DNA from 4 places in the Paraclostridium sp. genome. Region 1 is predicted to be linked to each of the others. Evidence: riboswitches for the same ligand, from Rfam matches in the RefSeq annotation. Region 1 holds a riboswitch; each other region holds the start of a gene.
What was found. Region 1 has a riboswitch for lysine ahead of nhaC (Na+/H+ antiporter NhaC). Riboswitches for the same ligand answer to the same signal wherever they lie in the genome.
Positions count from the first base shown of each region.

Region 2: linked by a shared signal. The riboswitch ahead of ACRCYC_RS00215 (YfcC family protein) and the one ahead of nhaC (Na+/H+ antiporter NhaC) in region 1 are both predicted to bind lysine.
Region 3: linked by a shared signal. The riboswitch ahead of ACRCYC_RS13680 (amino acid permease) and the one ahead of nhaC (Na+/H+ antiporter NhaC) in region 1 are both predicted to bind lysine.
Region 4: linked by a shared signal. The riboswitch ahead of lysA (diaminopimelate decarboxylase) and the one ahead of nhaC (Na+/H+ antiporter NhaC) in region 1 are both predicted to bind lysine.

Region 1 covers NZ_JBOFKN010000059.1:415-8,300, reverse strand. The annotation lists gene ACRCYC_RS04005 (pyridoxamine kinase) at 1-274, opposite strand, end outside; gene ACRCYC_RS04000 (calcium/sodium antiporter) at 454-1,407, shown strand; gene ACRCYC_RS03995 (double-cubane-cluster-containing anaerobic reductase) at 1,526-2,680, shown strand; gene ACRCYC_RS03990 (acyl-CoA dehydratase activase) at 2,696-3,454, shown strand; gene nhaC (Na+/H+ antiporter NhaC) at 3,483-4,907, opposite strand; lysine riboswitch at 5,026-5,198, opposite strand; gene ACRCYC_RS03980 (peroxiredoxin) at 5,325-7,109, opposite strand; gene ACRCYC_RS03975 (hypothetical protein) at 7,250-7,579, shown strand; partial or broken gene ACRCYC_RS03970 (protein phosphatase 2C domain-containing protein) at 7,652-7,886, shown strand, end outside.
Region 2 covers NZ_JBOFKN010000008.1:616-7,440, reverse strand. The annotation lists gene ACRCYC_RS00235 (AAA family ATPase) at 1-872, shown strand, start outside; gene ACRCYC_RS00230 (hypothetical protein) at 876-1,388, shown strand; gene ACRCYC_RS00225 (GNAT family N-acetyltransferase) at 1,472-1,957, shown strand; gene ACRCYC_RS00220 (hypothetical protein) at 2,502-2,960, shown strand; lysine riboswitch at 3,072-3,251, shown strand; gene ACRCYC_RS00215 (YfcC family protein) at 3,417-4,808, shown strand; gene ACRCYC_RS00210 (M20 family metallopeptidase) at 4,825-6,015, shown strand; gene ACRCYC_RS00205 (DUF1648 domain-containing protein) at 6,078-6,548, opposite strand; gene ACRCYC_RS00200 (BlaI/MecI/CopY family transcriptional regulator) at 6,729-6,825, shown strand, end outside.
Region 3 covers NZ_JBOFKN010000174.1:12,210-20,714, forward strand. The annotation lists gene ACRCYC_RS13680 (amino acid permease) at 1-1,440, opposite strand, end outside; lysine riboswitch at 1,586-1,755, opposite strand; gene ACRCYC_RS13685 (endonuclease/exonuclease/phosphatase family protein) at 1,979-3,028, shown strand; gene ACRCYC_RS13690 (PocR ligand-binding domain-containing protein) at 3,159-4,199, shown strand; gene ACRCYC_RS13695 (glycerol dehydrogenase) at 4,400-5,536, shown strand; gene dhaK (dihydroxyacetone kinase subunit DhaK) at 5,538-7,295, shown strand; gene adhE (bifunctional acetaldehyde-CoA/alcohol dehydrogenase) at 7,367-8,505, opposite strand, start outside.
Region 4 covers NZ_JBOFKN010000205.1:17,952-26,456, reverse strand. The annotation lists gene ACRCYC_RS15735 (ABC transporter permease) at 1-1,550, shown strand, start outside; gene ACRCYC_RS15730 (transglycosylase SLT domain-containing protein) at 1,562-2,062, shown strand; gene ACRCYC_RS15725 (protein adenylyltransferase SelO) at 2,257-3,729, shown strand; gene ACRCYC_RS15720 (polymer-forming cytoskeletal protein) at 3,865-4,539, shown strand; gene ACRCYC_RS15715 (polymer-forming cytoskeletal protein) at 4,557-5,327, shown strand; gene ACRCYC_RS15710 (DUF4004 family protein) at 5,341-5,964, shown strand; lysine riboswitch at 6,061-6,236, shown strand; gene lysA (diaminopimelate decarboxylase) at 6,366-7,658, shown strand; gene ACRCYC_RS15700 (patatin-like phospholipase family protein) at 7,744-8,505, opposite strand, start outside.

The sequences.
Region 1 (7,886 bases):
TACAAACTATGTCAATTTGATCTATGGAACCTAAAAAACCACTGTATATACAATCAAAATCTATATTTAATTCAGCCCAAGTATTTTTATAATCATCCATTTGAGATGTTAAATCAAAAAAAGAATATTTAGGATAACCGGTTTGACTAGAAAGTATAGCGGTTGGAAATGGACAACATTGAACTTTTAAAGCTGATAATATAGGAATTGCAACTGTTAAAGAACAACGGCCAATTCCAGATAAATCATGAATAGCAGCCACTTTTTTTATCATATGAAAATCTCCTTTAAAATAAATTATAAGTATATATTACTATTAAAATAAGATTATTAGTATATATATCAAAAAAAATTAAATTGTATTAGTACAATTTAACTTGATATATAAAATAAGGTTATAAATAAATATATATATGGTTAATATAAGTTTAAAATTTAAAAAGGAGAAAATGTATGAGCTATATATTACTTATCGTTGGATTTATATTACTTATAAAATCTGCAGATTTTTTTGTTAGTGGAGCTTCATCAGTAGCAAAGGCATTGAGAATACCTACTATAATAATAGGACTTACTATAGTTGCATTTGGTACGAGTGCCCCAGAAGCAGCGGTAAGTGTTACGGCTGCATTAAAAGGAAATAATGATATAGCTATTGCTAATGTAGTTGGGTCTAATATATTTAATTTATTAGCAGTGATAGGGATAGCAGCTGTAATAAAGCCTGTTAAAGTACAAAAAACTACAATTTTGAAAGAGTTTCCTTTCATTTTATTATCTTCATTAGTTCTTTTAATATTATCTCATGATGTGAGGTTTCAAGGTTATAGTCAAAATGAACTAACTAGATCAGATGGACTTATGTTGTTAGCACTGTTTTCTATATTTATGTATTACCTTTTAGAAATGGCTATAACTTCAAAAGAAGAAATGCCAATTGAGCAGGGGAATCCTAAATCATCTATACCAAAGAGTTTAATTATAAGCTTAGTTGGTATAGTTGGAATTATATTTGGTGGTCAAATAGTTGTTGATAATGCAACTGTTATAGCTTTGTCACTAGGAATGAGTGAAAATTTAGTGGGTCTTACTATTGTTTCTATAGGGACATCATTACCAGAACTTGTAACTAGTGTTGTTGCGGCTAAAAAAGGTGAAAGTGATATTGCTATGGGGAATGTAGTTGGATCAAATATTTTTAATATATTATTTGTATTAGGAATATCATCTTTTATTAATAATATAGCAGTTCATCCTATAGTGTTTGTAGATATGTTTGTGATGCTTATAGTATCTATCCTAGTATACATATTTGCAACTACTAAGAAAGAAGTAAATAAAATCGAAGGGTCTTTAATGATTTTAACTTATTTAGCATATATGGTATTTATAATAATAAGGCAATAGATAATATAGTAAAAAACTATACTACCAATGATTAGAATAGGTTTTTACTATTGTACATTAAAAGTATGCATATGATAAAATTGCATTGTAAATCATTATAACTATTGGGGGAAATAATATGATATCATTACCAGAAAAATTTGAAGAATTCAGTGAAGCTAGAAGAAATGGATTTATAAAAGCAAAAGAATTAAAAGAAAGTGGAAAAAAATTAGTAGGTGTATTTTGTGCTTTTACTCCGGTTGAAATACCTATGGCAGCTAAGGCTGTTACAGTAGGTGTTTGTGGAGTTAGTGAAGAACCAATACCAGAAGCTGAAAAAATACTACCAAGAAATCTTTGTCCACTTATAAAGTCAAGTTTTGGGCATGCGATAACAGATACATGTCCATATTTTTATTTCTCAGATTTATTAATAGCAGAGACAACATGTGATGGAAAGAAAAAAATGTATGAAGAATTAGCAAAGATAAAAGATTTGCATTTAATGCAACTTCCAAATAGTAAAAATGGTAGATTTGCATATGAACTTTGGAAAAATGAAATAGTGATTCTAAAAGAAGAATTAGAAAATAGATTTTCAGTTGAAATAACTGATGAGGATTTAAAAGAAGCAATAAAAGATAAAAATGAGGAAAGAAGGTTATTAAAGGAATTTTATGAATTAGGAAAGTTAGTACCACCACCAATGAATGGGTACGACATGCACCAAGTTTTATATAATTCTGGATTCAAATTTGATCGAGATGAATTAAAAGATAGTATAAGAGATATGATAACATCTATAAAGGCAAAATATGAAGCTGGAGAAAGACCTGTAAGTGAAGATAAGCCAAGAATTTTAATTACAGGGTGTCCAATTGGAGGAATAAGCGAAAAAATAGTGAAAACTTTAGAAGATAGTGGTGCAGTTGTAGTTGCATATGAACTTTGTGGAGGGATAAGATCTAATGATGAATTAGTAGATGAAAATAATCCAGATCCTATAGATGCGATAGCTAAAAAATACATAAATATAGCATGTTCATGTATGGTTAACAACGATGCAAGAGTAGAATTATTAGATAGATTGATAGATGAATATAAAGTAGATGGAGTAATAGATGTTGTACTTCAAGCATGTCACACTTTTAATGTAGAAAGTTATAGAATTAAAAAATTTGTAAATGATGTGAAAAATAAGCCATATATGGCTATAGAAACTGATTATTCAAAGTCAGATACAGAACAATTAAGAACTAGATTTGAAGCATTTATAGAAATGATAGACTAGAAATAGGGGGATTTTATGTATAGTATAGGAATAGACTCTGGATCTGTAGCAACTAAGGGAGTTTTATTTAATGGTGAAAATATAATAAAAAAAATTATAATACCTACAGGATGGAGTCCTAAGGCTGCATCACTTGAAGTTTATGATAAGCTTAGTGAAAATATAGATAAAAATGATATAAAAAAAGTTATAGGAACTGGATACGGAAGAGTTAGTATGGATTTTGTTGATAAAAAAGTCACAGAAATTACATGTCATGCAAAAGGTGTTCATTTCTTGAATAATAATATAAGAACTATACTGGATATAGGTGGTCAAGATAGCAAAGTTATAAATTTAGATAGCGATGGGAATGTATCTAATTTTATAATGAATGATAAGTGTGCAGCTGGTACTGGTAGATTTTTACAGGTAACTTCTAATTTATTAGGAACAGATGTAGAAAATATAGATGATTTAGCAAAAGGTGCTACACCACAAATAATATCTAGTATGTGTACTGTTTTTGCGGAATCGGAAATAATAAGTTTATTAGCTAAAAATATATCTAAAGAATCTATTTCATCTGGAATATTACAATCTATAGCGAATAGATCAAAATCGATGTTAGCAAGAATTGATGTAATAGATGAAATTGCATTTACAGGAGGAGTCGCAAAAAGTAAAGTTCTTGTAAATATGTTAGAACAAAATTTAGGTAAAAAAATATATATAGCAGAGGATACACAGATTATTGGAGCATTAGGAGCAGCTATAATAGGATATAAAAAATAAAAGGATGGTTACATAACCATCCTTTTATTTATGCAATTGATTTTTGAACTTCATCTTTTGATTGTTTAGCTAATTTAGTAATACCAAATCCTGTAGCAGCTAAAATTAATGAAACTATAGGACATAATAAGTTGAAAAATGCATATGGTAAAAATGCAAATGAGTTAACTGCAAGAGTTGCACTCATATAAGCACCGCATGTATTCCAAGGTATAAGAGGAGAAGTTATAGTAGCGCTATCTTCTAGGGCACGAGATAAATTTTCTGGGCATAGACCTTGTTTTTTAAATGCTTCTCTATACATGCTACCAGGCATAACTATTGCTAAATATTGATCAGCAACAGCAAGGTTAGTTCCTATACATGTAAATATTGTTGCAGCAACAAGTCCAAATGTACCTTTTGCAAATTTTAGGATAGCTGTTGCTAAAGCTTCTAACATTCCTGTTTTTTCTAATATTCCACCAGTTGCTAAAGCACAAAGCATAAGAGATACAGTACCTAACATGCTATCAAGACCACCACGAGTTAGTAGTTCATCAACAAATATCATACCACTATTAGATGTATAACCAACTTGAGCAACTTCTAGAACTTCTTTAAATGATGCTCCTTGGAAAACTATAGCAATAATTCCTCCAAGTAATGTACCTATTATAAGTCCTGGTACAGCGGGAACTTTACAAATTACCATAATTATGACTATTGCAGGTATTAATAATAGCAATGGAGATAATGTATTATAACTTGAAGCTAATGCTTGCTGTATTTGATGTATTTGACTGCTATCTATAGCTTGACCTGCATATTTAAAACCAATAAAAGCATATATAACAAGTGCTATTAAGTATGCGGGTACAGTTGAATAGAGCATATGTTTTATATGTGTAAATAAATCTGTACCTGCCATAGCAGGTGCTAAATTTGTAGTATCTGAAAGTGGAGACATTTTATCTCCAAAGTATGCTCCAGAAATTATTGCTCCAGCTATTACTTCTTTAGGTATACCAAGTGCGCTACCTATACCTAAAAGTGCTATTCCGATAGTTCCTGCAGTAGTCCAAGATGAACCAGTTGAGATAGAAACTATAGAACAAATAACCGTTGTAGCAACTAAGAAAATTCCAGGAGATAATATATTTAACCCCCAATAAATCATACTAGGAACAACTCCAGAAATTATCCATGTACCAATCAACATACCTACTATTAAAAGTATTATAATAGCTTGCATTGTAGATCCGATTGTAGCTAAAATACCTTCTTCAAGTTCTTTCCATGTAAAACCTAATTTAAAGACAGCGACAAAACCACTAAAAATACCTCCTAAAGCTAAAGGGATATGGGCTGAGACTCCTAATTTTGTTAATGATATAGATAATACAAATATTAAGAAACCTATACATAAAAGTGAATCACCTAATGAAGCTTGTCTTTTTTCTCTTTTTAACATAAAATACCTCCAGTAAATTTTAAGAATATAACTCAAAATGGAGAATGAAAATAAAAAAAGTCTAGAAGATAAATAGACCTTCTAGACTTGAAATTATAAAATCAATATAATAACTTAATCTAAAGATAGCCCTCCACAAAAAAGTGACAGTGATATACATATTATGCATATCCCCAACATATAAGCTTAAAGCATAACTTATACATTTCGGCATTATTACCTTTCTTATTATTTCACAGGAGCTTAACCTCGATAATAGTACTATTTAATAATGCAACCTCTACCATTAGTTATATTCTGTTTTGTTTGATATGCTTTTTATTATATCACAGAAATTGAAAATGTAAATATAAATTAAAAAACAACTTTAAATTTTCGAAATATAAAAAATAGTCTATCAAAATGATAGACTATTTTTTAGCTTAACACAGTAGGTCCATAAATGTCTTCTATTTCAAGTTTCAGTTCATTAGGATCATTAATACCATCACTCATTGCTTTAGCAAGTATATTTGCTTTATCATATGGAGACATCCACGAGAATATACCACCTAAACAATTATCTACTACATATTGAGATTTTATATATATAGAAAGTATATCATCATATGACATTGCAAATTCTCCATCTTTTTCTAAGTATGGAACTTGAGCTTCTTTGTCAAATTTAAATATATATCCATTCTTATTTATAAAATCTTTTCTAAGTTGATCATAAGATTTTGTGATTGTAGCTCCTAATCTACCATAAAATGGAACACCTAATAATATTTTTTGAGAAGGCATACCAGCAGCGATTAAATTTTGAACCATGCTATCTACGCTATACCCAGGTATGGAAAGTTTAGATTCATATAAATTAGACTGATGTTTTCTTGAATTAGCTCCAGTTTCGCCAGCAGTAAAGTCATAGCTCATTAAATTGAAATAGTTTATTAATGGAGCGATATTATCTATTTCTACGCTTTTATTTATATAAGCTTTATCGCCAGTACCTGCTACGCTTAACCATTTATCATAGCCGATAACATCTCGTATAGCTGTTAGAAGAAGTGTAAAATTTTCTCTATCTTCAGGTCTTGATTTAATTCCAGAAGCACTATTGCCTGGATACTCCCAATCTATATCAATACCGTCTAGGTTATATTGTTTTATAAGATTATTGACCTCTCTTGCAAATTTATATCTAGACGCTGGTGTTAAAGCAGCATCAGAAAATCCATCCTGAGCCCAACCACCGATAGCTACTATTACTTTTAAGTCAGGATTATCTTTTTTTAAAGCTAAAAGTTGGCGTAAGTATCTAGGTGTTGGAATAAATAAAGTACCATCAGATTTTATTTCAGCGAATGCATAAATAACAAAATCAAGTAAAAAAGCATCTACACTAGTAGGGTCTCCTAATACATATTCACCAACAATTCTATTTATATCTGGACATTTAGGGTTTTGTGGCACATAGTTAGAAGGTGAATCAATTTGAGGTCTGGATTTAGCTGTATTTTTTTTATTAGAAATAGATTCATATGATTTAAGAACTTCTGGAGTTGAAGTTTCATCTGGTACAAAACAAAGGTACCAGTCGACACATTTTTTATTTTTCTTACAAGTATTAATTCGCTGCTTTAACTCTTTATAAGTTTTTGGAGCAGGGAGTATAACAGGCATGCCAGGTAGCCAATTTGCAGGTGTTGCAACTTTTTGCTCATCTGAAGTTTGGAGTGCATCTATAATCCTTATTATTTCAGGTATATTTCTACCTGTAGTCAATGGATAATATAAAATTGTTCGTAGTATTTGATTTGGATCAATTATAAAAACAGATCTAACAGTGGAAGAATCGCTCATAGGTTCTGAAATCATTCCATACAACCCAGCAATTTCCATTCGTCTATCATCAATTACAGGAAATGGAATTTCAACGCCGGTATTTATATATATATTATAAACCCAAGCCAAGTGAGAACTGTTACTATCTATACTAAGTCCTATTAATTCTGTATTTCTTTTTGTGAAGTTTGAATAATATTTTGCAAAGCACAAAAACTCTGTTGTGCATACAGGGGTAAAATCACCAGGGTGGGAAAATAATACAACCCACTTACCTTTATAATCTGATAGTTTGATAGGTCCAAATGTTGTATTAGCACTAAAATCAGGCGCTTTAGAACCTAAGTTAGGAAGACATGGCAAATGAATCACTCCTTTTAAAGTTAGTCTTAATTTAATTTATTAACTAAGTAGAGGTAATGTTACTAATAAGAATTGCTATTTTAATACAAATTTGGTATATTTATTATATTAGAATATATGTATGATTTGTTGATAATAGGAGGCAAAAGATGAAAAATAGCCAAAAAAATAAAAAACTGCCAAGAGTTGTTAAGACATTTTCAGACATTTCAAGAATATTTGTTTTATCATCTGTAATATCCATAAGTATTACGAGTATATTATTATTAATAAACTCAGTAAATGGGGTATTCATAGGGTTTAGATATTATATTATGTTAGCTTTAGGTATGATTTTTACGTTAACTCCATGTTGGGTTTTATGTGATTGTAAAAAAATATTTGGAAGACCTGTACAAAAAGTTAGTAGAGTTAGAAAATCTACGAGAAAAAGACCAACGAGAAATAAAGAAACAATTAAAAGAAGAAAAATATCATAAAAAGTGCGGCAAATGCTGTGCTTTTTTTTTATGTATAACAATATAATAAATACTAGGTTGGGGGGGATATATATGAAGTATGATGTGTTTTGCAGTAGTGTCGTAGGTTACAAAAATAAAATGAAAAATAAAAAATCTCAAGACTATTTAAAATATAAAAAACTGGATGATGGAATTATTTGTGCAATTGGGGATGGTCATGGAATAAGTAGGTGCAGATACAGTGACAAAGGTTCTGAATTTGCATGTAATGCTTGTATAGATGTTTTATATGAATTATATAAAACACTATCTGAATTTGATGAAC
Region 2 (6,825 bases), on a different contig from region 1:
TTGGGGAAACTAGCATGGGAACAGAAGAAGATGCAGTTAACGTATCAAATGAATTTTTTAGAACAAAACCATCTAATTTAGTAAGAGATATAAATATAGATAAAGAACTTAAGTCCGCATTTATAATAGATTATGGATATAATGGTAGCACTGGCTACTTTATACATAATAATAATCAGCAAGATATAACTCTAGAAGTAATTAGCGAAACAAATGTAAAAGAATATCCTAAATACATATTTATACCAGCGAAAGAAATGTTATCTCATTCAAAAGGGTTTCTAGCTCTTAACAACAAGTATGATATGCCATTTGATAAAACCTATGTAGATATAATAACTAATGCAGAGCTTCCTGAGACTAAAGAAGTATCTCCTATAAATAAAAAAATATTAGATATAATATCAAAAGTAATAGATGGAACTGTAATATATGAAAATGATACTTTCTATATATTAAAAGATGACAAAAGAAAGATAGAATTTTCATTAGAAGCAGAAGGACTTCGTAAATTTGGACTATTATACAAATTAATAAGAAATGGACTTATAGAAAAAGATACTATACTTTTATGGGACGAGCCAGAAGCTAATATAAATCCTTCACTTATACCAGTACTTGTAGATATATTTTTAGAACTACAAAGAGAGGGAGTTCAAGTATTTATAGCAACGCACAGCTACAACTTAGCTAAATACTTTGAAATAAAAAGAAATAAAACTGATAAAGTTCTTTTCCATAGCTTATATAAAACTGAAAATGGAGTTAAATCGCAAAGTAATGAGTACTTTGGAGAATTAGACAACAATATCATAATAAAAGCTGATTCTAAACTCTTAGATGATGTAATAGAAGAAAGTTTAGAGGATTAGTTTATGGAAAGTAAAATAGTATTAGATGAAAATGGAATGTATAAATTTGATTTTTCAAATTGCGAATATGTATTAGAATTTCATGATTTAGCTAATAAATCTAAGTTAAATGATGTTGATTTTATAACAGAATTAAACAATGAAGTGTTATTTATAGAATATAAAAACTCTAATATACCAAATGCAGTAAGACCAGAAGCTATGTTAAAAAAAATAATAGAAAAACCAGAAAAGTTTTATGCAAGTATTGCTAAGAAATATTATGACAGTCTCTTAGTACTTTGGTCTTGCAGAGGAAATGAAAAAGATAAACCAATATCTTATATATTTTTAATAGAAGATAAATTAATAGATGAGGTTATGAGAAAAAAATTAAAAGCTAAGATAAAAAATCAATTGCCATTTAATTTAAAAGGAGATCAGATTTTAAGAGAAGTTATATCAAAGTTTGAAGTATATAATCTTAAAGAGTGGAATCGTGAATTTCCACACATTAAGATTACACCAGTAGAATAATAAAAAATTATCAATTAGATTATCTGTTATCGTGGACAGTCTACATATAATAGGTTATATTATAACTATTTAAAATCAAAGGGATGTTTATAGGAGGGATAATTATAAATTTTGATAATTGTAAACTCGTTAGTTTAAATAGTGAAATATTAGAGCATATATTTTTATGGAGATATGATAAACCATATAATGTATATGATTTGTATTTAAATGACTATTTAAACAATAGTGACTCGTGGGGAGTAGAGCAATTTGCTTTAGTAGAAAATGATAATATAATTGCATATGTATCATGTCAGATAGTAGAAAATGATATGTGGGTTGGATGGTCTTTAAGACCGAATTTATGTGGAAGTGGAATAGGTCAAAGTTTTGTAAGAAAATGTATAATCGAATTAATAGAACTGAAAAAATACTATATGAAAGATATATTTTTAAAAGTATATAGCTGGAATGCTCGTGCTATAAAAGCTTATGAAAAAGTAGGATTTACACATCATGATAATTTTATAAGAGTTGAAAATAGTAAATCTACTGAATATACTATAATGAACATGAAGATTAACTAAGAACTATTAATTCAATAATTAGTTATTCAAAAAATGTTTATGATGAAAAAATTTAAGATAATATGTATAATCTTTTTAAGAATGGTTAATTAAGTTTAACAATCAGCCAACACTGACTACACAAAAGCTAGATAATATCTTACCTTTTGGTAGTACCTTTGGAAGTGATGGTGGCTAGATATTTGAAAAAATATCACATTAAATATAATGAATCTACTAGATTCCTCGCTCTACTAGAGTGCAAATAGCCCTAGTCTAACGCCCAAAGGTTAGAGGTATAGCTAATTTGCAAACTATATTTAATAAAAGTCAAAAGAGGATAAGGATGTAATTAACATTACTCCTTGAAAAAGCACTGAATTTGAAGGCTTAGCCTATCAAATCAGTGCTTTTTTTAATTATCGCTTCTACTTAGGTATTTTGTTATAATTATTATAGTAAATTTTAAAATAATAATTAAAATTTAAATAATAGTTGCAACAATATATAGTTTTAAATTATATATATGAAATAAAAAACATAAATATTTAGGGGAGGTAAAATCATGAAAAAGAAAACAATCGCATTAATAGCAGTATTATTAATTTCAATAATTGGAATATTGATATTTACAAAAAACAACTCAACTCCAGAAAAACCACCAGAGGACTCAAAAGACAATCAAGTACAAACAACACCAGAACAACTAGATGTTATGGGGAAAATAACAAACATAAAACAAGAAGAAGACAACTTAATAATAAGAGTAGAAGCTGTCAAAGATGAAAACGCTAAAAATGGAATTGATACACTAGACTTAAAACCAGAAGTTAGATACGACATAGCAGACGTTGTAATAAATAAAGATACAATAATCAAAAAAGCAGACTCAGACAAAACACTTAAATCATCAGATATAAAACAAAATCAAATAGTAGCAGTTAAATTTGAAAAAATAGAAGGAAGATCTTACCCAGTATATGCAAATGCACAAAGCATCACTATAATTGATATGAATAATTAATTAATTAATTTACAAAAAAAGTAAAAAATTCAAAATATTTACAATTATATAAAAACATGATATAATCATTCATAACAAATAAAACTTAATAAAAATTACCTCATCTAAAAAGATTGAGGTAGAGGTCGCATTTACTAAAAGTAATATTGAAGAGGTCGGAAGCCAATGAATCAATATAAAAGGAGTAAGTGCCGAAGTTCTAGTATCCAAAGCTAGTGCTGGGGCTGTATTTAATAAGTACAGTACTGTCATCAAAATTATCCCAAGTTTTGATGGAGAGCTATCTTAAGTAAGATAAAGGGGAGATGTAGGTATGTTGTATTTAGCATATTAAGCTCAACATGTACTCGTGTTGAGCTTTTTGATTAAACAAATTTTCACACCTATATAAACTAAGATAGCAAAAGGGAAACAGACAATTAAACGTCTTAATTTAAAAAATGGGGGAGATTGAAAATGAGTAATTTAAAAAAGAAAAAGATTATTATGCCAAATACACTTACAATAATATTTTTATTAATAGTAGTAATGGCAATCCTTACTTGGATAGTACCAAGTGGAAGTTTTGAAAGAGAAGATGTAGATAATCGATTAGTTGTTGTAGCAGGAACTTATGAAAAAGTACCGTCAAATCCACAAGGAATAGCTGATGTATTTACAGCACCTATAAATGGATTTATAGATGCAGCAGAAGTAGTAGGATTTGTTTTAATAGTAGGAGGAGCTTTTGGGATAGTTAACAAAACAGGAGCAATAGAAGCAATTATAGCTCACACTGTAAACAAAATGAAAAAATACCAATTCCTAATAATACCTATCTCAATGATGCTATTTGGATTAGGTGGGACAACGTTTGGAATGAGTGAAGAAACACTACCTTTTTACATGATATTCATACCACTTATGACTAGTATGGGATATGATTCATTAACCGCAGTGGCAACAGTATTCATAGGAGCGGCAGCGGGATTTGCAGCATCTACTACCAATCCTTTTTCTGTAGGTATAGCACAAGCACTTTCACATATAGCACCAGGTTCTGGGATAGAGTATAGAGTAATTATGTTTATAATATTTATGATTATAAGTATTGGATTCGTAATGATATATGCTAATAAAGTTAAAAAGAATCCAGAAAAATCTTTAGTTAGAGATATATTAGTTAATAAAGAAGCAATAGAGAGTAATGACACAAATATAAAAAAATTTACAAAAAGAGAAGCTATAGTAATAACAATTTTCACATTAGGTATGGCAACTATGGTGTATGGGGTTTTAAAATTAGGTTGGTACATAAATGAAATTGCAATGATATTTACGGCTATAGGTTTAATATCAGGAATAGCATCAGGGCTTAGTCAAGATGAGATAGTTAGTTCATTTATAAGTGGAGCTAAAGATTTAATGTCAGCAGGACTATGTATAGCATTTGCACGTGGAATAGTGATAATAGCAGAAAATGGATATATAATAGATACAATTTTAAACTCTGCATCAAATATTTTAAATGGATTACCAAAATCTATATTTATAAATTTAACTTTCTTGATAGAAGGGTTAATAGCATTTTTAATACCGTCAGCATCAGGACTTGCATCACTTACAGTACCAGTTCTTGCACCACTTGGAGATTTGGTAGATGTGTCTAGACAAATGATAGTTACAGCTTTTCAATTTGGAATAGGTATAACAAACTTAATAACACCTACATCGGGAGTATTAATGGGAGCATTAGCACTGGCTAATATTCCTTGGGCAAAATGGGTTAGATTTATAATGCCTTTGATTGTAGTTCTAGTAATTACTACAATGGTATTTTTAACAACAGGATTATATATAGGACTTTAACATAGGGGGAAAATTTATGATAGAAAACATAAAGAAAAAAGCTTATAGCATAGAAAATGAATTGGGAAAAGAGATAGAAGAAGTATGCAATTTTATATTTAATAATCCAGAATTAGGAGATGAAGAGTATATATCATCTAAATATCTAGTTGATAAAATGAAAGAATATGGATTTAAAACAATATATCCTTACTGCAATATGGACACAGCATTTAGAGCAGAATTAGGAGATGATGATGGTCCTACCATAGGATTTTTAGCAGAGTATGATGCACTTCCTGGATATGGAGAAAATAAAGAAGCGGCTCATGCTTGTGGTCACAATTGGATTGCAGCATCAACATTAGGGGCTTGTATAGTGCTTAGCAAGTTAAAGGCAAGTTTTAAAGGTAAAATTGTATTAATAGGAACACCAGCGGAAGAAAGTACAGGAGGAAAGTGTGATTTAGTTAAATGTGGAGCTTTTGATGATATTGATGTATGTTATCAGATGCATATAGAAGCTTTTAACAATATAAATTGTAAGGCTTTGGCAATGGATTCTATAGAGTTTAGTTTTAAAGGAGTAGCAGCACATGCAGCTAGTCATCCTCATATGGGAGTTAACGCATTAGATGCAGTACAACTTACTTTTGCAGGAATAAATGCACTAAGACAACATGTAACATCAGATGTTAGAATACATGGTATAGTTTCAGATGGAGGAGAAGCTGCAAATATAGTTCCAGAAAAATCAGCTTGTAAGTTTTACATAAGAGCTAGTGAAAGAACTTATTTAAACGAAGTAACTAAAAAGGTTATAAACTGTGCAAAAGGTGCAGAGTTAATGACAGGGGCTAAATTAACTTATAGGTACTTTGAAAATCCTTTTGATAATATAATAAACAACAAAGTGCTTCAAAACATCACAAAGAGGAATTTAATTAATGTAGGGATAACAGATATATTAGAAGGAAAAGAAGGGCCAGTAGGTTCTACAGATATAGGTAATGTAAGTCAAGTTTGTCCTACTATGTATACGGAAATAGCTCTAGATATAAATCCTATGGTATATGTTCACGAAAAAGAGTTTTTAAATTATGCAAATTCCAAAGAAGCTTATGATAAGTTACATAAGTCAGTAAAAGCAATGGTAGGATGTGCTTTAGAAATTTATTTAGAAGACGGGTTACTATGTGAGATTAAGAAAAATCACTTAAATTCATAAAAAATATTTATTGATGAGTAAGAAGAAGGTATTGGAAAATGGCCAATACCTTTATTTTTATTTCACTTTAGTTTTCTAATTTTTACATAATATAAAATAATAGGCAAAAATATTAAAATTAAAAACATAGGTAAAAATAAAGAACCTAAAGGTTTACTATTTGCCGACATAATAGTTATATAAAAGAAAGAAACGTTAATTGAAGTTTTCACAAAGCTTATAAAATATCTTGTTAAATCATAAACTTTAGCATAATTTTGCTCAGTTACTTTTACAGGTATATTTAAAGATTGAGGTATAAATAATGTAATTCCCATAGAGCAATTTACTAAAACTGCCAATATAGGCAACAATATTAACGTACCCTTATCTCCCCACGAATCAATATGACCTGTGAAATTATAATGAGATGGTACTGTATCTCCTATATTGTTCCAATTAACAATTAGATACCCTATCATAAAACATAATATTAATAAATTTATAAGTTCTATTACTTTCTGTTTAGTATCAAATTCAAACTTATAGTTCATTATATCCCCCCCTGTTTTGATTTTTATAATTTAAATAATTATAGCATAAAGCATATTCTCTTGCTTTAAGTAAATATAAATCTTTTTTATATAGTAGATATTTATGTTGACAATTAGACTTTTGTCTAATAGAATTAAATTAAGGATATAGACAAATGTCTAATAAAAGGAGGTAATAGTATGATAAAAATTCCTAAGACAGAACACCAAGTTATGAAATTTATTTGGTCTCAAAAATCATCTAAGGTATCATCTAAGGAAATAGGTGATTATATGC
Region 3 (8,505 bases), on a different contig from region 1:
ATTTAAAGCACATTGACTACTATCATTATAAGTTAAATCAACATCATCTAAAGGAATAACTTTAGTTTTATGCTTAACTTTATATCCGATATATAAAGCAAAGAATAATGGGATTCCAATATAAGAAGCTATTAAATTTTGCCAATCAATACCGTTTGGAGTTATACAAGAATAACCTTGACCGACTATAATTATAATACACATTAATAGTGCTAATATTGGTCCGAAAGGATACCATTTAGCTTTAAACTTTAATTCTTTTAAATCGTGACCTTGATGGATGTATACCTTTCTAAATCTATAGTGGCAAACTGCTATACCAACCCAAGCAATAAATCCTGCAAGACCAGATGCAGCAACTAACCAAACATAAACAGTACTTTCTGCGAATACACCAGTTAAGAAACATGCAGAAGCTACGATGGTAGTTAAAATTAAAGCATTTACAGGAACACCTCTATTGTTAGTTTTTGCAAAAATTTTAGGAGCAAGTCCTTCTGTAGCCATTGAATGAAGCATTCTAGTTGAAGCATACATACCAGAGTTACCAGCAGACAATACCGAAGTTAATATAACTGCATTCATAAGAGAAGCAGCACCAGCTATTCCAGCTTTTGCAAAAACCATAGTGAATGGACTTTCTGAAACACCAGCTTCAGTAAAAGGTATTATAGCGCCTAAAACAATTATAGTTCCTAAATAGAATATTAATATTCTCCAAAAGATAGATTTAATAGCTTTAGGTATAGTTTTTTCTGGATTTTCACTTTCACCAGCAGCTACTCCTATAAGTTCTGTTCCTTGGAATGAGAAACCTGCTACCAAGAATATAGCAAATATAGATTTCATTCCACCGTGGAATGGGCCATCAGCTATAAAGTAATTGTGGAATCCTATTTCATCTGAACCCATAACTCCAACAATCATTAAAACTCCTATTATTAAAAATATAATTACAGTAACTACTTTTATTCCTGCAAACCAATACTCAGATTCTCCATATGCTTTTGCTGATAAAAAGTTTAAACCAACAATTATGGCTAAGAATAATATACTCCAGTAAAACCCAGGAATATTAGGGAACCAGTATTTCATTATTAAAGAGCCAGCTACCATTTCAGCAGCTATTGTTATAGCCCAGTTATACCAGTAATTCCACCCAAGTGCAAAACCAAGTGCTGGATCTATAAATTTTGTTGCATATGAACTAAATGAACCTGATATAGGCATATAAGTTGCCATTTCTCCTAAACTAGTTATTAAGAAATAAACCATTACACCTATGATACCATAGGCAACTAATGCACCACCTGGACCTGCTTGATGAAGTGTATCTCCCATAGCAAGAAATATACCTGTTCCAATAGAACCACCTAAAGCAATCATATTTAAGTGTCTTGCTTTTAAACCTCTTTTTAATTCATGATTTTGTTCACTCATTTAAATTATCCTCCTCATGGTGTCAATTATAAATAAGTAACTAAGATAATATAAATCTTTATAACAATAAAAAAAGCCATGAGGCTATACTCATGACTTTATACGAAAATATCATACTAAAAGTATGAACGTACCGTACGTTTTCATTGAAAATAGCTCCCCACAAAAATGTGACAGTCTTATATATATTTTATATAAGCCCAGCAAATAGTATTAAAGCATTACCTATTCACTTCGGCGAAATTTCCTTTCATATTACTTCATCGAGCTTACCTCCATAATATTACTTTTAAGCTTCGCGCCTCTATCTCAGTTATCTACTTGTTGTATTATATTATAAATCATATTTTAAATAAGTCAATATCAATAATTATATTGGCAACTTTAAATCTTTTCTGATATTTTAAATAACATAAGTATATACAAGGCATAAGTTTAAAAAAATGTGAAAAATATGGTAATATAGATTGTATATAAAAATTTAAACTTCATACAACAAAAGTATTGGTTAGAATAAAAAATATTGGGGGATATAAAGATGGTTAAAGTTATATTAAGTATCATAGGGGTAATTGCAGTAATATTTGGAGGGTATTTTTTATTTATGGTGGCCACAGACTATAAGCCTGAAAGCGAAATTTCTATAGAAATTGAAAATAATCAATCTAAGAAAGTTGAAAAAGAAGATGAAATATCTATAACAACTTTAAATACAGGTTATTGTGGAACGGATAAAGATGTAGATTTCTTCATGGATGGAGGAACTATGTCTAGAGCTGTAAGTGAAGAAAGAGTAAATGAAGATTTAAATGGAATAATAGATTATATGAAACGTTCAGATTCAGATATATATTTTTTACAAGAGGTAGATAAGGAATCAACAAGAAGTTTTAATGTGAATCAATATGAATCCTACAAAAATAAATTTGAGGATTATGGCTCTATGTTTGCTATAAACTATAAAGTTCCTTGGGTTCCAGTTCCAATAACTAAACCTCATGGTAAAGTTTTAGGTGGATTAACTACTATGTCAAAATACCATATAGATGAAAATACAAGATATGACTTACCAGGAAAAGAGAACTTTTTAAGACAATTAGCAGACCTAGATAGATGTATGATGGTTAGTAGAACTACAGTTGAAGATGGTAAGGAATTAGTACTTATAAATGCTCATTTATCAGCTTATGATAAAGGAGGTAAAGTAAGATTACAGCAGTTAGATTTTATAGAAAAATTCCTAAATAATGAATATAAGAAAGGTAACTATATAGTTTTAGGGGGAGATTTTAACCAACAAATTCCAGGGACGAGTTATTCAGACTTTGATACAACTCAACAAAAACCAGCATGGTTACAAGATATTCCAAAAGATTTTGATCCAAATGGTTTCAGATGGGCAGTAGATGCAAATACTCCAACATCTAGAACAATGGATATTAAATATAAAAAAGGCGAGAATCTATTATCTATTATTGATGGATTTTTAGTTTCTGATAATATAGATGTTATAAATGTAAAAGGATATAATATGGATTTTAAGTATACAGACCATAATCCAGTTACTATAAACTTTAAGTTAAAATAGATATATATATTTATTATTTATAAAAAGATATACATTCAAGATTGATTGTATATCTTTTTTGTTGTCTAAATGATATCTATGATAAAATATTATATTAATTAGACAAAATACTATTAAAGGAGTATGTAACGTGAGAAATGAAAACTTAAGCTTACAGAAAATAATAGATTTAAAAAAGTGGAATAACCTACAAGATTATATTTCTTTAGTTAGTAAGATGGCAATAGTTGTAGTAGATTACAAGGGAAATCCTATTAGCAAACATAGTGGTTGTCATAGATTTTGTGAAATGGTTAGATCAGATACACAACTATCAAAATATTGTAGAAAATGTGATTCAAGAGGTGGTTTAGAAGCTGTACGTTTAAATAGACCTTATATTTATTTATGCCATTATAATATAGTAGATGTTGCAATTCCAATTATTATAGATGAACAGTATATAGGAGCAATTATGGCTGGGCAGGTGAAACTATCAGATGACAAAACTTGCGGAAATTTAGAACAAATATTAAGTGTATCCGATAAGTCATCATATGGTGAAGATGATTTAGGAAAGTTAAAAGAATATTATGATGAACTACCTGTATTGTCTTATGATGAGGTAAATAGTACTTCAAATATGCTATTTTATTTATCTAATTATATAATTGAAGAATCTCTAGATAAAAACTTAATTTTAGATATGTATCAAAAAGCTATAAATTATGATTCTAAAATAGATAATAATACATTTAAAGGATATAGTATGAAAAATATAAGAAATATTCAAAGGGAAATGTCTAATGCTATTATAAATAGCTGTATTGTAGATGTTGATACTGATCATACTGAAGATTTTTGTGTAAGTAAAACATTAAGACCGGCAATAGACTATATTTATAATAATAAAAGTGAAAATATATCTATGGATAAGATGGCTAACTTATGCCATGTAAGCACAAGTTACTTTAGCAGATTGTTTGCTAAAGAATTAGGAGAAAATTTTTCAACGTATATACCTAAATTAAAAATTAAGTGGGCAAAAAGTTTATTAAAAGAAACTGATATGCATATAAATGAAATTAGTGAAGAACTTGGTTTTAGTGAGGCTGGATATTTTATAAAGATTTTTAAAAAACATGAGGGAGTAACTCCATTTTTATATAGAAAACATTGTTTAAAGAGGTAATGTAAAATGGTAATTTTATGTTGTTAAAAAAATTACAAAAAGTAGATAAATTACAATTTTACTATTTTATATCAAAAAATTACGGTTATAAATCGTAACTTTTTAACATAGAAGTCCAATGAAATTTTGTGAAAACGATATTATAATAAATATAACTTAAAAAATAATAGCATTTGAAAAAATGCGAAGGAGAGATTGAAATGAGAAAAGCATTTATATGCCCTACAAAATACGTACAGGGACAAGATGAATTATTAAATTTAGGTTATTTTATAAAAGTATTTGGAGATTCAGCTTTATTAATTGCTCATAAAGACGATATACAACGTGTTAAAAATAAATTAGATGCAACAGCTAAAAAGTTTGATATAACTTTCGTAGAAAGTAATTTCAAAGGAGAGTGCTCAAGACAAGAAGTAGCTAGATTGCAAGAAATAGCTAGAAGTAATAAGTGCTCTTGTACAATTGGACTTGGCGGAGGAAAAGCAATAGATACTGCTAAGTGTGTAGCAGAAGGTGAAAATTTAATAATAGTGCCAACTATAGCAGCAACAGATGCACCTACAAGTCATTCAGCAGTATTATATACGCCAGAAGGCGAGTTTGATGATTATGCATATTTCAAACAAAGTCCAAGTGTAGTATTGGTGGATACTACAGTCATAGCTAAAGCACCAACTAGATTTTTAGTTTCAGGAATGGGAGATGCATTATCAACATATTTTGAGGCAAGAGCTACATCTAATTCATTTACTAAGGTAAATGCAGGATTACCTTGTGGAGTTAGAGAAGAAATGTGTGAATCTGCTATAGGCACTAATGCAGCTTTAGCACTTGCTAAGTTATGCTATGAAACTTTATTAAAAGATGGAGTTAAAGCTAAACAATCTTGCGAATGTAATTTAGTAACTCAAGCATTAGAAAATATAATAGAAACAAATATACTTTTATCAGGTTTAGGATTTGAAAGTGGAGGACTAGCAGCAGCTCATGCAATTCATGATGGATTAACTATGTTGGAAGGAACACATAAATATTTCCATGGTGAAAAAGTTGCTTTTGGAACAATAGCACAATTAGTTTTAGAAAATGCACCAACAGAAGAAATAAATGAAGTATTGGATTTCTGTTTAGAAATAGGTCTTCCAGTATGCTTAGAAGATATAGGTGTAGACAGCATTAATGAAGAAGAAGCTTTAGCTGTGGCAGAAAAAGCTTGTATACCAGAAGAATCAATATATGCTATGCCATTTCCTATAGATATAGAGTCTGTAGCTGCATCTATTATAACAGCTGATAAAATAGGTAGAGAATATAAAAACAATAGAGGTATGTAGAATGAAAAAAATAATAAATAAACCAGAAAATATAGTTATGGAAATGTGTAATGGAATAGCTATGGCACATCCAGAACTTGAATTTATAAAAAAATATAAAGTAATAAAAAGAAAAAATATAAATGAAAATAAAGTAAGTTTAATAAGTGGTGGTGGTAGTGGTCATGAACCAGCACATGCGGGATTTGTTGGAAAAGGAATGTTAGACGCTGCTGTTTGTGGAGATGTATTTGCATCTCCATCTCAAATACAAGTTTATCAAGCTATAAAATCTACTGCTAGTAAAAAAGGAACATTATTAATAATAAAAAACTATAGTGGAGATATGATGAACTTTAAAAACGCTGCTTATTTAGCTAGCGAAGATGGAATAAATGTAGATTATGTTAGAGTTGAAGATGATATTGCAGTTGAAGATAGTTTATACACTGTAGGTAGACGTGGGGTTGCAGGTACTGTATTTGTACACAAAATAGCTGGGGCGGCAGCGGAACTCGGAATGAGTTTAGAAGAAGTTAAATCTATAGCACAAAAAGCAGCTGATAATGTTAGAAGTTTAGGGTTTGCACTTACATCATGTACAGTTCCTGCAAAAGGAACTCCAACTTTTGAGCTGGGTGAAGATGAATTAGAATTTGGAGTTGGAATACATGGTGAGCCGGGAATAAGAAGAGAAAAAATGTCTACAGCAGATGAACTAGCTAAAAAAATGGTAGATGCTATATTGAAAGATTTAAAAATAGAGGATGAAAATCAAGAAGAAATAGCTTTAATGATAAATGGATTTGGAGGAACTCCTCTACAAGAATTATACTTACTTAATAATTCTGTTACTCGTGAGTTAGCTAAGAAAAATATTAAGATATGCAGGACTTTTGTGGGTAATTATATGACTAGTATCGATATGGATGGCGCATCTGTATCTATAATGAAGTTAGATGAAGAATTAAAAAAATTATTATCACAAGCAAGTGAAGCTCCCGGGTTTAAAGTTTCAGGACCTGTTGAAATGGTAAATTATATAGATATAAATGAAGATAATCAAAATTTTAAAGATGCATGTTTTGAAGTAGAAACTAATGTGGCATTTGCAAAAATTAATGAAAAATTAACTTTAGATAATATGATATATATAGTAGATAAGATGAGTGAAATTATAATAAAAAATGAAATTCCATTTTGTGAACTAGACTCTCATGCTGGAGATGGAGATTTTGGTATGAGTGTTGCTAAAGGGTTTAAACAATTAAAAAGAGAGTGGAAAACTATACTTTCAAATAAAGATTTAAATATAGGTGAGTTTTTAAATGATTGCTCTATGGTGATTATGGAATATTGCGGAGGAGCTTCAGGTCCAATATGGGGTTCTGCATTTAGAGCATCAGGGAAATCTATAGGATTTAAAAATGAAATTACAATAGAAGAATTTGCTAATATGATAGAAGCAGCAGTAAAAGGAATTCAATCTACCGGAGAGAGATCATTCGGTCGTGGAGCTGTGGTAGGAGATAAAACTTTAATAGATGCATTAGTTCCATGTGCAACTTCATGGAAAGCTAGTTCCAAAGAAAATGATAGTTTTAAAATAGCATTTGAAAAAGGAGCTAAGAAAGCTGTTGAAGGAGCTAAAGCAACTGAACAAATAGTAGCTCGTATGGGTAGAGCTGGAACTGTTGGAGATAGAAGTTTAGGATATCCAGATGCAGGAGCTTATGGATTAGGTGTAATATTTACTGAAATAGCTAAAGGTTTAAAATAATATATAAAATAAACTCAATTAACATAAAAAGGTCTATCTCAAAGAGATAGACCTTTTTATGTTAATACGAATTACTTACCATAGTAAACATTTAAATAAATTTCTTTTATTTCGCTCATTAACGGATATCGAGGGTTAGCTCCAGTACATTGATCATCAAATGCTTGCTCAACCATTTCATCTAAAGTTTCTAAGAATTTAGACTCATCTATTCCAAAGTCTTTTATAGTTTTAGGAATGCCAACACGAACTTTAAGTTCATTTATTTTGTTTAATAATTTATTAAATTTTTCTTCATCAGTATTACCATCAATTCCTATAAATGTTGCTATTTCCGCATATCTTTTTAAAGCTTGTGGATATTTATATTGAGGGAAAGCACCCATTTTTATAGGAGCTTCAGATGCATTAAACTTAAGCACCTCATTTATTAGGAGTGCATTAGCAACACCATGAGGTATATGGTGGAAAGCACCAAGTTTATGGGCCATAGAATGACAAACTCCTAAGAAGGCATTGGCAAAAGCCATACCTGCCATAGTAGATGCATTAGCCATTTTTTCTCTAGCTTCAGGGTCAGTAGTACCGTTGTTATAAGCTCTTGGAAGATATTCAAATATGCTCTTTGTAGCTTGAAGTGCAAGCCCATTTGTATAATCAGTTGCTAGCATAGAAGCATAGGCTTCTAAAGCGTGAGTTAAAGCATCAATACCAGAAGCTGCAGTTAGTCCTTTAGGCATATTCATCATTAAGTCAGCATCAATTATAGCCATATTCGGCATTAACTGATAATCAGCTAAAGGATACTTAATTCCTGTATCTTGATCAGTTATAACTGCGAAAGGAGTAACTTCTGAACCTGTACCCGCTGAAGTTGGGATAGCTACAAAATAAGCTTTATCACCAAGTGTAGGGAACTCATAAACTCTTTTGCGTATATCCATAAATCTCATTGCTAAATCATTAAAATCTACTTCAGGATGTTCATACATAGTCCACATTATTTTACCTGCATCCATAGAACTACCGCCACCTAGGGCTATTATTATGTCTGGTTGGAAATCAGCCATAGCTTTAGCTCCTTTTTTAGCAGTAGCTAATGTAGGATCAGGAGCTACATCGTAGAAAGTATGGTGTTTAACTCCCAGTTCATCTAATAATTTAGTTACTGGCTTAGTATATCCGTTTTGATAAAGGAAAGTATCTGTCA
Region 4 (8,505 bases), on a different contig from region 1:
GAATCATAGTTTCTAAACTTATGCTAGTAGTACTTTTAAAGCTTATTGGCTTAAATTTAGATATTACTTTTGCAGTATCATTTAAAGGTATATTTGATACATTTATACTTTTCATGCTAGTATTTTTATTTATGGCTTACCAAAGTAATAGAATAATATATAAATTTAAACTTATAGAATTATTTAAGGCTTCAAGTGTATCTGAAAAATCTAAAAAAGGATCAAAATTATTAGCTTTAATGTCAATAATCCTTATAGGACTTGGATATGCAGCATATATTATAGTTTCAAAAAACATAAATCTAGTTTTAGGAGCTATGATTACATTACCTACAGTTGTAATAGGTACATTCCTGTTCTTTGGATCTTTTATGTATTTTATAATTAGAAAAAAGAAAAATAATGAGAATAACTATTACAAAGGATTAAATATGATATCTACATCTCAATTGCTATATAGAATTAGCAGTAATGCAAAGATGTTGGCTATAATATCGATATTAAGTGCTACAACGTTGACTGCTATAGGGGTAGCTATGACTACTTATTTTATGAGTTCTCAAAATGTAGAAAGAATTGCTCCCTATTCATATACTTTAAAAATTGATAACAAAGATTATATAAACGAATTTGAAGATGCTTTAAGCAAGTCAGATAACCATGAATTAAAGAATAAAATTGAATATAAGTATATTGAATTACCGGCGGTACAAACAGACTCGAGTGCTAAATATACTGATAGATTTGAAATAATATCTTTATCAGAGTTAAATGAAATATTAAATTTAAAAGGTGATAAAGAAATAGATAATATAAAAAACGATGAATTTATTCATGTGTATCCTAAAGAACGTGATTTTGAATTTAAGTCAACAGTTGATATAAATAATAATGGATCTACAGTTAATTTAAAACTTAAATCTGATTTAGATAAGGTGTTATATAATACTAATATTCAGGATACTATAGTCGTAGCTGATAGTACTTTTGAAAATTTAAAAGCAACTAATGACGTAAGCACTTACTACACATATGATATAACTAATCAAAAAGATGGTGAAGACTTTGATAATGAAGTCGCAAAAATAACTGAAAAATATGCAGTTGGAGATTATGAAAAATCAGTTAGTAGATTAATGAAATCTTACTATTCAACATTCAAAGCAGAATTTACAACTTCTGGAGTATTAGTATTTATAGGAGTATTTGTAGGATTAGTATTTTTAGTATGTACTGGTAGTGTAATATTCTTCAAGTTATTATCTGAGGCTCAAGATGAAGCACCTAGATACAATGTATTATCAAAAATTGGAGTAGATGAAAGTGATATAAAATCAGCTGTGTATAAGCAAGTTGGATTCAACTTCTTCGTGCCATTGTTAGTAGGAAGTATCCATAGTATTGTAGCAAATTATGTTGTTTGTGATATGATGGGGCAAAGCACAACATTTGTAATGGCATCTACATTGATACCTTACTCAATAATTTATATAACTTATTATTTAATTACATCTAAATATTATCTTGATATAGTTACTAAAAAAAATTAGGGGAAATTAATATGAAAAAAATAATGACTACCATAGTAACAATTGTACTTATATTAGTAGGAGTGATTTTTACGATAAGAACAGCATTATTTCCTATAGAAAATAAATCTGATATAAAAAGAATTGCTAATGAATATAAAATAGATCCATATTTATTAGCTGAACTTGCGCACTTTGAATCTAGATTTGATAATAAGAAATATGAGTCAAATTCAAATAATGGGATTTTAAGATTTAGTGATGAAGCTTCAATGAAATTAGCTAAAGAATTGAAAATGAGTAAATTTAAACCTAAGGATTTAGTTGACTCACAAACTAGTTTAAAGCTAGGAGCATATTATGTATCTAAATTTAACAATCAAGGTTTAGAAACAGTTATTCGAGAATGGAATGTTAAAAATGGGGATGAAGACACTATTGATAGGAGAGCATATGCTAGTCAATACTATCTTCCAAAGATAGAAAGAAATATGAAAATATTTAAATTATTATATCCAGAATTACAGTTTTAAATATATAAATAAATTATAATATTTCACGATATAGTGAAAATGGGAATGTTATAGCTGTGATTAAGTATTTGGGTTAAAATACTTAGTCACAGTTTTTTTATTTCTATAAATAAACTTATTTCAAATTAAGAATAAGGGTATATTAATTTAATAAAAGAAATACATTTCAAATATAAAATATACAAGGAGTAGATATGTTAAATAAAAAAGAAATTGTAGATATGGGATGGAAGCTAGATAATAGTTACACTATGTTACCAAAGTTATTTTACAGTAGAATAAATATAAATCCAGTAAAAGATCCTAAATTAGTAATTTTCAATGATGATTTAGCAAAAATTTTAGGATTAAATAGCAATTTGATTAAAAGTTATAAAGGTATATCAATACTTTCAGGAAATGAAACTATAGAAGAAGGTTCATTTATTGCTCAAGCTTATGCTGGTCACCAGTTTGGTCATTTTACAATGTTAGGAGATGGAAGAGCTTTATTAATAGGTGAGCAAACAACACCTTCAGGTGAAAGATATGATATTCAACTTAAAGGATCTGGAAGAACACCATATTCACGTGGAGGAGATGGAAGAGCAGTTCTTGGGCCTATGCTTCGTGAATACATAATAAGTGAAGCCATGCATGGACTTGGTATTCCAACGACACGTAGTTTAGCAGTAATAAAGACTGGAGAATCAGTAGTTCGTGAAAAAATACAAGAAGGTGCCATATTAACTCGTGTAGCTTCTAGCCATATACGATTTGGTACATTTCAGTATGCAGCCCAATTTGGTAGTATAGATGATATTAAAAAACTAGCTGATTATACAATAAAAAGACATTTTAAAAATATAGAAGATAATGAGAATAAATATATTAATTTACTTAAAGAAGTAATAAAATCTCAGGCTAGCCTTGTTGCTAAATGGCAAACTGTTGGATTTATACATGGGGTTATGAACACAGATAACATGACCATTAGTGGAGAGTCTATTGATTATGGACCTTGTGCTTTTATGGATAGCTATAACCCAAATACAGTGTTTAGCTCTATTGATACTCAGGGACGTTATTCATATAAAAATCAACCTATTATGTGTGAATGGAATTTATGTAGATTTGCTGAAGCTTTATTACCATTGTTACATGAAAATCAAGATGAATCTATAAAAATAGCACAAGATGCAATTTCAGATTTTACAGATATATATTATTTGAATTGGCTATCTAAAATGAGATCAAAGTTAGGTTTATTCAATGAAGAAGCACAGGACAAAGCTATAATTGAAGATCTTCTTAGCATGATGGAAAAGTATAATGAAGATTTCACAAATACTTTTATATATTTAACCTTTGAAAAAAATAACGGTAGAGAAATGTTTAGTAGTATAGAGTTTGATAATTGGTACAAGATATGGCAAGAAAGATTACAAAGACAGCCACAATCGAAAGAATTAGTAAATCAATTAATGAAAAATTCTAATCCAGCAGTAATTCCAAGAAATCATAGGGTAGAAGAAGCAATAGAAGCTGCGAATAAAGGTGATTTTCAAGTTATGCAAAAATTAATAGAAATAGTTTCAAAACCGTATGATCATTCTAAAGACCAAGATGAATATTCAAAGCTTCCGAAAGTGACAAACTGTTCTTATAGAACATATTGTGGAACATAATATTATTAAGATCACTCTGATTTAAATTAGGGTGATTTTTTATTTATAAAAATTAATAAGTTTTTACCTTGATTGTGTAACAATGTTATGCTAATGTAATATTATATAATAAAACAATGTTACGGAGGATGTTATATGGAAAATAAATTAAATTCAATTAACATAAATGGAATGGGAACATATCCAGGTGGAGAATTTGACAAAGTATCTATATCAGGTAATGGTAAAATTCATGGAAATATAATATGTAACAAGTTCAGTGTATCAGGTAATGGAATAGTTACAGGTAATATAGATAGTGAAAAATTTTCAACATCAGGAAATTGCAAAATAGAAGGAGATATAAACTCTAAGGAGTTAAATACATCAGGGTCTTTAAAATGCTTAAAAAGTATAAATTCTGATAAAGTTAATGTAAGTGGAGTTTTAAAAGTATTATCAGATATAGAATGTGAAGATGTTTATATAGATGGGGTAATAAATTGTGGAGGTTTTTTGAATTGTGAAAACTTCGACTTGAGAATAGAAGGAAAATCAACAATAGATGAAATAGGAGCAAGTACAGTAAATATAAGTTATGAAAGAAGATTATTACAAAGTATTTTCAATTTATTGATACCTAAAAAATTGTATAGACTAACTGTAAATAGTATAGAAGGCGACAATATACAATTAGAAAATAGTTATGTGAAAATTATTAGAGGAAAGAACATAAAAATAGGGGCAGACTGTAATATAGATACTATTGAGTATAGTGGAACTATTGAAGTAGACGATAGATCAAAAGTAAAAAACATAAATAAGATATAAGGTAGGAGGTAAACTGTATGAATCATGATATAAAAATAATGGGTGATGGATTTATAAGCCCTGGAGAATATGAAAAGATAAGTGTTATGGGAGATGCAACTTCAACAGGAAATGTAAAAGCTAGCCAAGTTAAAGTTAATGGAAACGCAGTATTTAGTGGAAATTGTGACTTTGGAAGTTTAAAAATAAATGGAGATGCAACTATAAAAGGAAGTTTAATATCAAATTATTTAAAAATAAATGGAGATTTAACGGTAGATAAAAATTGTGAACTAGATACCTTAATAGTACGTGGAGATGCCAAGTTTAATTATGACGTTGAGTGTAACAATGTTACAATATATGGAGATACCAATATAAAAGGAAATTTAAAAGCTAAAGAAGTAAGAGTTATAGGACATATAAGTGTAGATGGAGATATTGAATGCGAGAACATAGTGATAGATGGTTCTATAGATTGCAATGGATTAATAAATTCAGAGGATATTACTATCTATCTTAAAGGAAAGTCTCGTTGCAATGAAGTTGGAGCTACTAATATTAATATACGTAAGCAAAACAATAAGTCAATTTTAACATTTTTAAGTTTATCTAGTATCTTAACTAAAAGTTTTAAATGTAGTACTATAGAAGGCGATTATATTAAACTTAAAAATTGTGATATAACAAATATAAGGGGTAAACAAGTTGATATAATAAGCAACTGTAATATAGACAATATAGAATACACTAGCAATCTTAATATATCTAAAAATTCAACTGTAAAAAATCATGTTAAGATAGGCTAAGGAGGACAAAAATATGGATGAATTAATATCAAAGAAAGACTTATTGATAAAGGCGAATATTTCCTATGGTCAATTATATAGATGGAAGAGAAAAAATATTATACCTGAAGAGTGGTTTATAAAAAAATCTACATTTACAGGACAGGAAACTTTTTTTCCAAAAGAAAAAATATTAGAAAGAATAGATTTAATACTTTCTATGAAAGATGATGTGTCTTTAGATGATATAGCAAATATGTTTACTAAAAAAACAGATGCAAAAGAATTTAATATGGAAATTATGTTAGATAAAAAAGTTATAAGTAATTATACTAAAGATATATTTTATAATTTTTATCAATCTAATACTATGATAGGAAGAAAAGAATTATTAGCAATTACTATAATAGAAAAATATCTTGTAAAATCAGTTATAACTATGGAAGAAATGAAATCGATAATAAGTATAATAAACAATGATTTTGAGAAGATTTATAAAGATAACTCTAGAATTTATGTATTTAGAAAATTAGGGGTACCTTTTGTGATTGGATGTATAGATTATAAGCAGGTAATACTTGATAAAGAACTTATTAAAATAATTGAAATAGATATTATGAGAGAGATAAGTGAAATGAGTAAAAATTTAATAATATAATTTATAATATGAATATTTTAAAATTATTTAAAATATTCAGAAAAAACATTGACAAATACAAATTTGATATGTAAAATAACGTATTAACAAAAGAATATTGATTGTAGAGGTCGCGATATTTATCAGTACCAATAATGAGGTAAGCACAATGACTTATTGGGAAAGGAACTATCGCCGAAGGATATAGCTTAAGCTTTAAGGCTATAATCCTGGGTATGCATAGAATATATGTATAACTGTCACAAGGTAAATTGTGTTGAGCTACATTTGAGGAATAGATAGTATTTTATATTAGTATAATTATCCCCCCTTAAGTGATGACTTAAGAGGGGATTTTTTATATAGAAAACTAAAATGTCCTGTAGCAACCTCAAAACATCAAAATATGGGAGGTTATGCAAATGAAATTACAAGGAACAATGTCTATTAGAGAAAATCAGCTTTATATAGGAGGTGTGAGTTGTGAAGAGCTTAAAGAAAAATATCAAACACCCTTATATATATTTGATGAAGAATTAGTTAGAAATAATTGCAGAGAATATGTAGATAACTTTAGAGTTAATGAAAGTGGTAATAGAGTTGCTTATGCAGGTAAAGCTTTTTTACCAATGCATATGTGCAACTTGATAAACGAAGAGGGATTGTATCTTGATGTAGTATCTGGAGGAGAATTATATACAGCGCACAAGGTTGATTTCCCAATGGAAAGAATATTATTTCATGGAAATAATAAAACGATAGAAGAAATAATTATGGGTGTAGAGTTTGGAGTAGGAAGATTTGTTGTAGATAATTATTATGAATTAGATATATTAGAAAAAATTTGTGAAGAAAGAAATACAAAGCAACTTATATACTTTAGAATAACTCCAGGGATAGAGGCGCATACCCATGACTATATAAAAACAGGTCAAATTGATTCTAAATTTGGATTTACATTATCAAATGGAGATTTACATAGTGCGATAGAGAATATGAAAAATTATAAAAATATAGAATTAGTAGGAATACATGCACATATAGGGTCTCAAATATTTGATGTTGAACCATATCTAGATGAAGTGAAAATAATGATGAACTTAGTAAAAGAAATTAAAGAAACATATAATATAGATATAAAAGAAGTTGATTTAGGTGGAGGTGTAGGAGTTTATTACACTGAAAAAGATGAACCTAAAACTATACAGCAATTCTGTGAAGCTATAATAAAAAGATCAAATAAAGTATGCAGAGAAATAGGAATAGATACACCTATTTTAATAATAGAACCAGGTAGATCAATAGTAGCGAATGCAGGAAGTACAATATATACAGTGGGGTCTATAAAAGATATAAAAGATGTAAGAACTTATGTAAGTGTAGATGGAGGAATGACAGATAATATAAGACCTTCACTATATCAAGCAGGATATGAATGTGCAATAGCCAATAAAATGGGCCAAGAAAAAAATAATCAAGTAACAATAGCAGGTAAGTGTTGTGAAAGTGGGGATATACTTATAACAGATGCAGATATTATGGATATAGAAAGTGGGGACATACTAATAATGTCTTCAACGGGTGCATATGGATATTCTATGTCATCAAATTATAATAAAATAACAAAACCAGCAGTTGTATCTGTACAAAATGGAGAAGTTAAATTAATATGCAAAAGACAGAGCTATGAAGAACTTTTAAACTTAGAATTGTAATTAGAAAAATTTTTAATAGTTGATGCGACATATGACAATACATAAGCGCATCAGCTATTATTTTTATATATAAAAATTATTAAAATTAATTATAGTTTTTAGATGTATTTATAAAATCTAATATATCTTGATATAATTCTTTTGCATTATTATAGCCTTCATTATATAAATCAGTAAGTTTATCAATATTTTTTTCAACTTGACTAACTTTAACAGGGTTCTTTGGCCTAATAACAAGAACATCTCCACTTTGAGATAATTTATTTATTAAATCAAGACTTTTATTATAGTTGATATGTCTACTTTCAATAGCTTTAATAAGTTTTGGATATTTTTTATACTTTCGTTTTACAACTGAAGTAAATTTTTGTTTATTTTTTCTATAGGTAATGTCTCTAGTTAATACAACTATATTTTTTTTATAACCTTGATTTAGAGAATACTCTAATGGTATAGAATCAGAAACACCACCATCAACTAGCTTATAATTATCTATTTCAACTATATTTGCAAACATAGGTATAGAGCAAGATGCTTGCATATAAATAATTTCTTTCTTTAAATCTGTTAACTCAAAATATTCTGGGGTGCCTGTTTCGCAGTTTGTTGCAACTACTACAAACTTAGTATTGGATTTATTAAAAGTATCATAATCATAAATGTTTAGTTCATTGGGTATTGTGTTAAACATAAAATCCATACCAAATATTGAACCTGTTTTAATTAAATTACTAAAGCTTAAATAATTTTTATCATTTATATAATCTACAGTAGCATGATATGCTCTTTTAAATTGTTTTGATAAATAAGAAGAGGCATGGCAACTCCCAGCGGAAACTCCAATTGC